Regions from separate parts of the Paraburkholderia phenazinium genome, predicted to be linked through region 3. Evidence: predicted binding sites of a transcription regulator. Region 3 holds the regulator's gene; each other region holds the start of a gene.

Evidence for each region. Region 3 encodes LexA, which represses DNA repair genes until DNA is damaged. Its sites were predicted from a motif close to ACTGTATNNNNATACAGT; they were not measured.
Region 1: a site for LexA is predicted at 1,168-1,185, ahead of BUS06_RS07945 (PA0069 family radical SAM protein). Genes of this name have one in related genera too.
Region 2: a site for LexA is predicted at 1,006-1,023, ahead of imuA (translesion DNA synthesis-associated protein ImuA). Genes of this name have one in related genera too.

Annotation. Positions count from the first base shown of each region.
Region 1 covers NZ_FSRM01000001.1:1,704,797-1,707,060, reverse strand. Annotated here, with positions in the region: gene BUS06_RS07955 (TM2 domain-containing protein) at 1-166, shown strand, start outside; partial or broken gene BUS06_RS07950 (PA0069 family radical SAM protein) at 237-1,100, opposite strand; gene BUS06_RS07945 (PA0069 family radical SAM protein) at 1,201-2,264, shown strand, end outside.
Region 2 covers NZ_FSRM01000001.1:3,743,535-3,745,798, forward strand. Annotated here, with positions in the region: gene BUS06_RS16725 (Y-family DNA polymerase) at 1-356, opposite strand, end outside; gene imuA (translesion DNA synthesis-associated protein ImuA) at 286-993, opposite strand; rRNA gene rrf (5S ribosomal RNA) at 1,304-1,417, opposite strand; rRNA gene BUS06_RS16740 (23S ribosomal RNA) at 1,648-2,264, opposite strand, start outside.
Region 3 covers NZ_FSRM01000001.1:3,177,571-3,179,834, forward strand. Annotated here, with positions in the region: gene BUS06_RS14350 (sulfate ABC transporter substrate-binding protein) at 1-247, opposite strand, end outside; gene lexA (transcriptional repressor LexA) at 578-1,231, shown strand; gene BUS06_RS14360 (hypothetical protein) at 1,262-1,606, shown strand; gene BUS06_RS14365 (DUF2939 domain-containing protein) at 1,789-2,264, shown strand, end outside.

The sequences.
Region 1 (2,264 bases), 1.5 Mb from region 3:
TCCCGACGAAAAGTGGGATGCGCAATTCAACCCGCAGAGCGCGCAAAGCAGCCGTTCCGGCTGGCCGGTGATCTTCGTCGTGATTTTCTCGCTGTTCATCGGCGCCATGCTGATGATGGCGAGCCTTGCCGTTGCATTCGATACCTATTTCGAATCGTCGATGTAGGCGATTCGAGGGGCTTCGGCAGAACAGATCGATTTAACGAGCTGACGGCGCCAACCCTCGTACGCCCCAGCTAAAAGAGATCCATTTGCCCGTCGTCGCGCGCCGGGATCGGCGCCGGCGGCTGCGCGCGGACAAACTGCGACATATCCAGAATGCCTCGCCGACGCTCGTTCAGACCGAGCCGACGCGCGGCTTTATGGAAGCGCTGATTCATCAGATCGGCCCACAAACCCTCACCTTTCATTCGTGTGGCAAAGGAGGCGTCGTAGTCCTTGCCACCGCGCATGTCGCGCACGCGGTTCATGACCCGCTCGGCCCGATCCGGGAAATGCGCTGCGAGCCAGTCTTTGAATAGCGGCGCGACTTCCCACGGCAGACGCAGCACGATATAGCTCGCATTGGTCGCCCCCGCTTCCGCACACGCCTCCATGACCCGCTCCATGTCAGGCTCGGTGACGAACGGAATTACTGGCGCAATACTGACGCCCACCGGAATTCCGGCCTCGCTCAGCGTGCGGATTGTGCGCAGCCGCCGTGCCGGCGTTGCTGCTCGTGGTTCGAGCGTGCGGGCAATCTCGGCATCCAGCGTGGTGATGGTGATGGCCGCCATGAACTGGCCGCGCTCCGCCATAGGTACAAGCAGATCCAGATCGCGCTCGATCAATGACGACTTGGTAATAGCCGCAAACGGATGACCGCGCGCGTGCAACACCTCGATTACCCGTCGCGTGAGACCCAACTCGCGTTCGACCGGCTGCCAGGCATCCGTATTGACGCCGAGTGCGATCGGCTCCGGCACGTACGACTTCTTCGAAAGCTCCCGTTCGAGCAGTTCCGGCGCGTTGACCTTGGCGTAAATGCGGCTCTCGAAATCGAGTCCCGGCGATAGCCCCAGATAACTATGGGTAGGTCGCGCGAAGCAATAGATGCAGCCCCAATTTATACGTCAAGAACTTTGTTCACTTCATAAACACCCTTGCAAATGCGTGCCTCCGGGATGTACTGTATAAACATACAGTATCAGGGGTTTGGCCATGAATCCGCAGAAAGGTCGCGGCAGCGTTTCGAACGCGACGCCTCGATTCGAATCGCACGTACGGGAAACCGTGTGCGACGAATGGTCGCAGGCGTCGCCGGACGAGGAGCCGAAAACTCGCACCGTCGTTTTCGTTGAACGAGCCAAGACGATTATTTCCAGCAACCAGTCGCCCGACATCCCGTTCGAGCAATCTGTAAATGCTTACAGGGGATGTGAGCACGGGTGCGTCTATTGTTATGCGCGGCCCTCCCACGCTTATTTGAATCTGTCGCCCGGGCTCGATTTTGAGACGAAAATTTTCGCGAAGGAAAACGCCGCGGAGGTTTTGCGGCAAACGCTTGAAAAAAAGTCGTATGAGCCAAAGCTGATTGCACTCGGAACGAACACCGACCCTTACCAGCCGTTGGAACGGAAGCTACTAATAACCGAGTCCATCCTCAAGGTGTTGGAAGAGTTCAACAACCCGGTGGCAATAACTACGAAATCGGCGTTGGTAACTCGCGACATCGAAATCCTTGCCCGGATGGCCCAGAAAAATTTAGCACGGGTATTCATGTCTGTGACCACGCTTGACCGGGATATTGCCCGGACGTTAGAACCCAGGGCGAGCACACCGAGCAAGCGATTGGAAGCAATAAGGGAATTAACGGAGGCCGGGATTCCGACTGGCGTGATGGTCGCGCCGATTATTCCCGCATTGACCGACCATGACATGGAGAAAATTCTTGAGCACGCTAGAGCGGCAGGTGCAATGCACGCCGCTTATGTCGCACTGCGCTTGCCACTTGAGGTGACAAACCTTTTCCAAGAATGGCTGGAGGTTCACCACCCATTGAAAGCTAAGCATGTCATGAGCTTGGTTCGGCAAATGCGGGGAGGAAAAGACTATGACTCCGATTTTCGAACTCGCATGCGCGGCAGCGGAATTCATGCCGACCTGATTCAACAGCGCTTTAAGAAAGCATGCGCGAGGCTTGGACTCAATGAAAGCCGCCGACCACTTACGACTGAGCTTTTCAGACGGCCGATTGCTCCACATCCTCAAATGAGCCTCTTTTA
Region 2 (2,264 bases), 570 kb from region 3:
CACAACGACAGCAGGCCGCCGAAAAGCCGTAGACTCGCGCCGACTTCGACGATTACCGTCGCCTCATCTAGCAACGCGACATCAGGCGAAAACCTCAGCAGCGCCATACCGACGTCCCACTGTGCAGCGGCCTCACGTGCAATGTCGCGCTCGTACATTGCGGTTTCCGGCGATAACGTCAGGACTCCACCGCGCTTCATGCCAAGCAGGACACCCGCTTCACGCGCCGCCCTGTCCGCGATCACCACCTTGTCTTTCTCGAGCACGGCACTGCCGTGCGCCGGTTCAGGCGACCACCTCGGCCGGAAGACTTCGAGGGACAACTTCGGCAAGTGAACGGCGAGAAAGACGCGCATGACGGGAAAACAAAACTGGAGTGGGTTGAAGAGAAATCGGCAGAGGCTCCGCGCGTATTGGACCTCGTCGTTTCACGATATCGACGATCAGGCCTTCTGCGGCCGGTCGTAAAGCCAGCCGCAGTAACGCCGGCGATGAATCCTGGGCCGCCGTGAGTGGCCGGACCATGATGAATAGCGTCTCAGATGATTGCGCAGCCAGATGCAGACGCCGCAGCGATGACGACTGCGCGTGTTGTGCCCACAAAATCAGCGCGCCACAGCTGCCGGCACGCAAAATCTGTTCGGCCGACCAAAGGACATCAGTTACCTTTGGCGGCTTGATTTGCAGCAGGCGATCGAGCGATAACCCGATATACCGGAGTCCCAATCCGTCAGGAATGTGCGGCGGCTGGACCAGCGCAATCGGCCGCTCTCCGAGCGAGCTAAGCGCAGGCTGCAAAAGCCGCATTTCCCCGACGCCGGGCTGCTGAACCAGCAGATCAATTAGCGCGCCAACTGGCCAGCCACCGCCGGGCAACTCCGTCGAAAGTGCTGGGTAGCCGGTGTCCACCATGTGGCCACGCCCACGCGCAAGCTGTGAGGCTCGCCAGAGCGACGGGTGAATCTCTTCGGCACTGATGGCGGAGACTGACATGGCGTGCGGGAACCTGTATATATATACAGTATCCTACACGGAAATTTCCTGCCGTGAATTGGCACTTTTAAGGGGATGGCGAGAGTTGCCAAGTGCGAGAATGCTGTTTATTTGGACAGCATTTTGAGGAAATTAGACTGCGTCGTTGGAAACTGGCGGGGAGCTTTGTTAGACCGGCCTTTGGTGGGTTCGCGGCCTTATGCGAGGAGCGTCAAGACGGTTGCGGTAATGCTAGGCGATTGCGTGGTTTTGCGCGCGTAAACGCAGAAACCCCACCTTTTCGGGGTGGGGTTTCTGATGCTGCTAGGGAGCCTGACGATTACCTACTTTCACACGGGTAATCCGCACTATCATCGGCGTGGAGTCGTTTCACGGTCCTGTTCGGGATGGGAAGGGGTGGTACCGACACGCTATGGTCATCAGGCATGACTTGTTGCTGCACTGCTCATGGAGCAGTACGGCCAATCGGGAAGAAGTAGTTTCTGGTGATGCTCACCAGCGGGAGCGTTCTGGGGTTGTGTTGTTTCTGGCACAACATCGATCACTCAACCGTGCGTTCTGCTACCCCCGTCTGGGGGTTCACACGCATCCCCTTCGGGGATCGGACCCGGGTAGGCGCTAAAGCGCCAACCCGGGTCGAGACACACCTGTTATAGGATCAAGCCTTACGGGCAATTAGTATCAGTTAGCTTAACGCATTACTGCGCTTCCACACCTGACCTATCAACGTCCTGGTCTTGAACGACCCTTCAAGGGGCTCGAAGCCCCGGGGATATCTCATCTTAAGGCGAGTTTCCCGCTTAGATGCTTTCAGCGGTTATCTCTTCCGAACATAGCTACCCGGCGATGCCACTGGCGTGACAACCGGTACACCAGAGGTTCGTCCACTCCGGTCCTCTCGTACTAGGAGCAGCCCCCTTCAAATATCCAGCGCCCACGGCAGATAGGGACCAAACTGTCTCACGACGTTTTAAACCCAGCTCACGTACCTCTTTAAATGGCGAACAGCCATACCCTTGGGACCGGCTACAGCCCCAGGATGAGATGAGCCGACATCGAGGTGCCAAACACCGCCGTCGATATGAACTCTTGGGCGGTATCAGCCTGTTATCCCCAGAGTACCTTTTATCCGTTGAGCGATGGCCCTTCCATACAGAACCACCGGATCACTATGACCTGCTTTCGCACCTGCTCGACTTGTCGGTCTCGCAGTTAAGCACGCTTATGCCATTGCACTATCAGCACGATTTCCGACCGTACCTAGCGTACCT
Region 3 (2,264 bases):
GCGCACCTGAGCCGCCATGCGACTGCTTGAAGGTGATCGTGTCGCCGGTCTGGGCTTTCCACTGTTTGCCGAACGCCTCGTTGATCTGCTGGTACAACTCGCGCGTTGGGTCGTACGACACATTCAGCAGCGTCGTGTCCGCCGCCTGCGTCTGTCCGGCCAGCCCAAGTGCCGCTGCGGCGCCAAGCGCCAGCACCGTGATGAGCTTCCTGGTCCTGCGTGCGAGCCCCGTGCCCTGATCGATCATCCAGCTTCTCCGCGTGGTGGTCAGGCGAGGCAACGTGCCCCTTCCTGTCTGTTGTGTTTGGTGTTTGAGGTCTTGCGCGCGTCTTGCCTGCGTCGACTCGAGGCCCAGTCTATCGAAGGGCTTTCATCATTAAAAATAATGTTTCTTCATTTTTTAATACTCAAAAGTGGTAATGACAGCCAGACGCGGCGTTGCGGCACGAAAACCGGTGTTAGGACGCCGTCTGACGGCGTTCCACTGACACCCAGGGTCGAGAACTTAAAGTAAAGCTTGAATTGCGCCGGATACTGTATAAAAATACAGTCACCTGTCTATCCATACAGTGACCCCATGACCAAACTCACCGCACGACAGCAAGAAGTTTTCGACCTGATCCGCCGGGCCATCGAACGCACCGGTTTTCCGCCCACCCGCGCGGAGATCGCCGCCGAGCTGGGCTTCAGCTCGGCTAACTCGGCGGAAGAGCACTTGCGCGCGCTTGCTCGCAAGGGAGTCATCGAGCTCGCCGCGGGCGCGTCGCGCGGCATCCGGCTACTGCTGGCCAGTCAGGACGACGGGCCGCATCAGTTCACGCTGCCGCACGCCAGCATCATGCAGTTGTCGCTGCCGCTGGTTGGCCGGGTGGCCGCGGGTAGCCCGATCCTTGCGCAGGAACACGTCTCGCAGCATTACGCCTGCGACCCGGCGCTCTTTTCCAGCAAGCCGGACTACCTGCTGAAGGTGCGCGGGTTGTCCATGCGGGACGCCGGCATTTTCGACGGCGACCTGCTCGCCGTACAGAAGAAAAGCGAAGCCAAAGACGGCCAGATCATCGTCGCGCGGTTGGGCGACGACGTGACGGTCAAGCGTCTCAAGCGCCGGCCGAATGGCATCGAGCTGATCGCCGAGAACCCCGATTACGAAAATATCTTTGTTCAGGCCGGCAGTGCGGAATTCGCACTGGAAGGCATCGCAGTGGGGCTGATCCGCCCCACTGAGTTCTGAACCTTGCCTGAACAACGACTGGAGAGAATCATGGAACGCCTTGCCCGCCTGCTGCCCTTCCGTCAGTTCGGTCGCCTGCGCCATTTGCGCAATCTCGTACCGTGCGCGCCGATCGAGGCGTCCAGTGTTACTGCTTCGCTGTTCGACGACCCGCAGCCGCATGCTTCGACCTTGCCGTCGGCGCTGCCGGCCTTCGCACGGGTGTCGCTAAATTCAGGGCTCAATACGGCGGAGCCAGCCCGGCGCGCGCCGGTGCGGGTGTACCACGGGCCGTCGCGTCTGATCATGGTCGGCACGGTGGACGCCGTGTGCCGCATGATCGACCGCTGCATCGCCGAAGAAACGGCCGGCGTGCAGAATGCGATGTTCGAGTAAGCATCCGGAAGAAAGCCCAGAGGTGGGTGAACCGGCCGTCAGGCAGTTCGCGCACCCGGTAAAGATCATTACGTGAGGTTGCGCGCGGTTGGCTCAGGGATAATCGTGCATCGGTCGTATGGGGATCGTTTTCCCGCGAATGCGGTCCACGTTTGATCACACCTCACGGAGAAGCTCGCCCGATGGCTGTTTCAACACCTGCAAAACGCGGCGTCGCGCGGCCGCTGATCGTCACAGTGCTTGTCATTGTGGTCGTGGCTGTACTCGGGTACGGCTATGCGTCGCCGTATCTCGCACTCGATCGCCTGAAACGCGCCGCCGATGAACGTGACGCGCAAACCGTCAGCGAATATGTCGACTATCCCGCGTTGCGCGAAAGCCTGAAGGATCAGATTGCGGGTCTGCTGACGAGAAAGATCCAGGCGCGTGCCAACGGCAATCCGCTCGCGGCCCTCGGCGCGATGATAGGCGTCGCACTCATTGGCCCGCTGGTCGATGCTTACGCAACCCCAGATGGCGTCGCCGCACTCCTGAACGGAATGCCGCCGCGCGGCGATCCGACCCAACGGCCACCGGTACCGCCCGATGCGCCGGCGAACGCGCCAGCCAATGCGCCTGCCGGCAGCGCAGACTCGACGCCGACGGCGCCCGCTCCCGC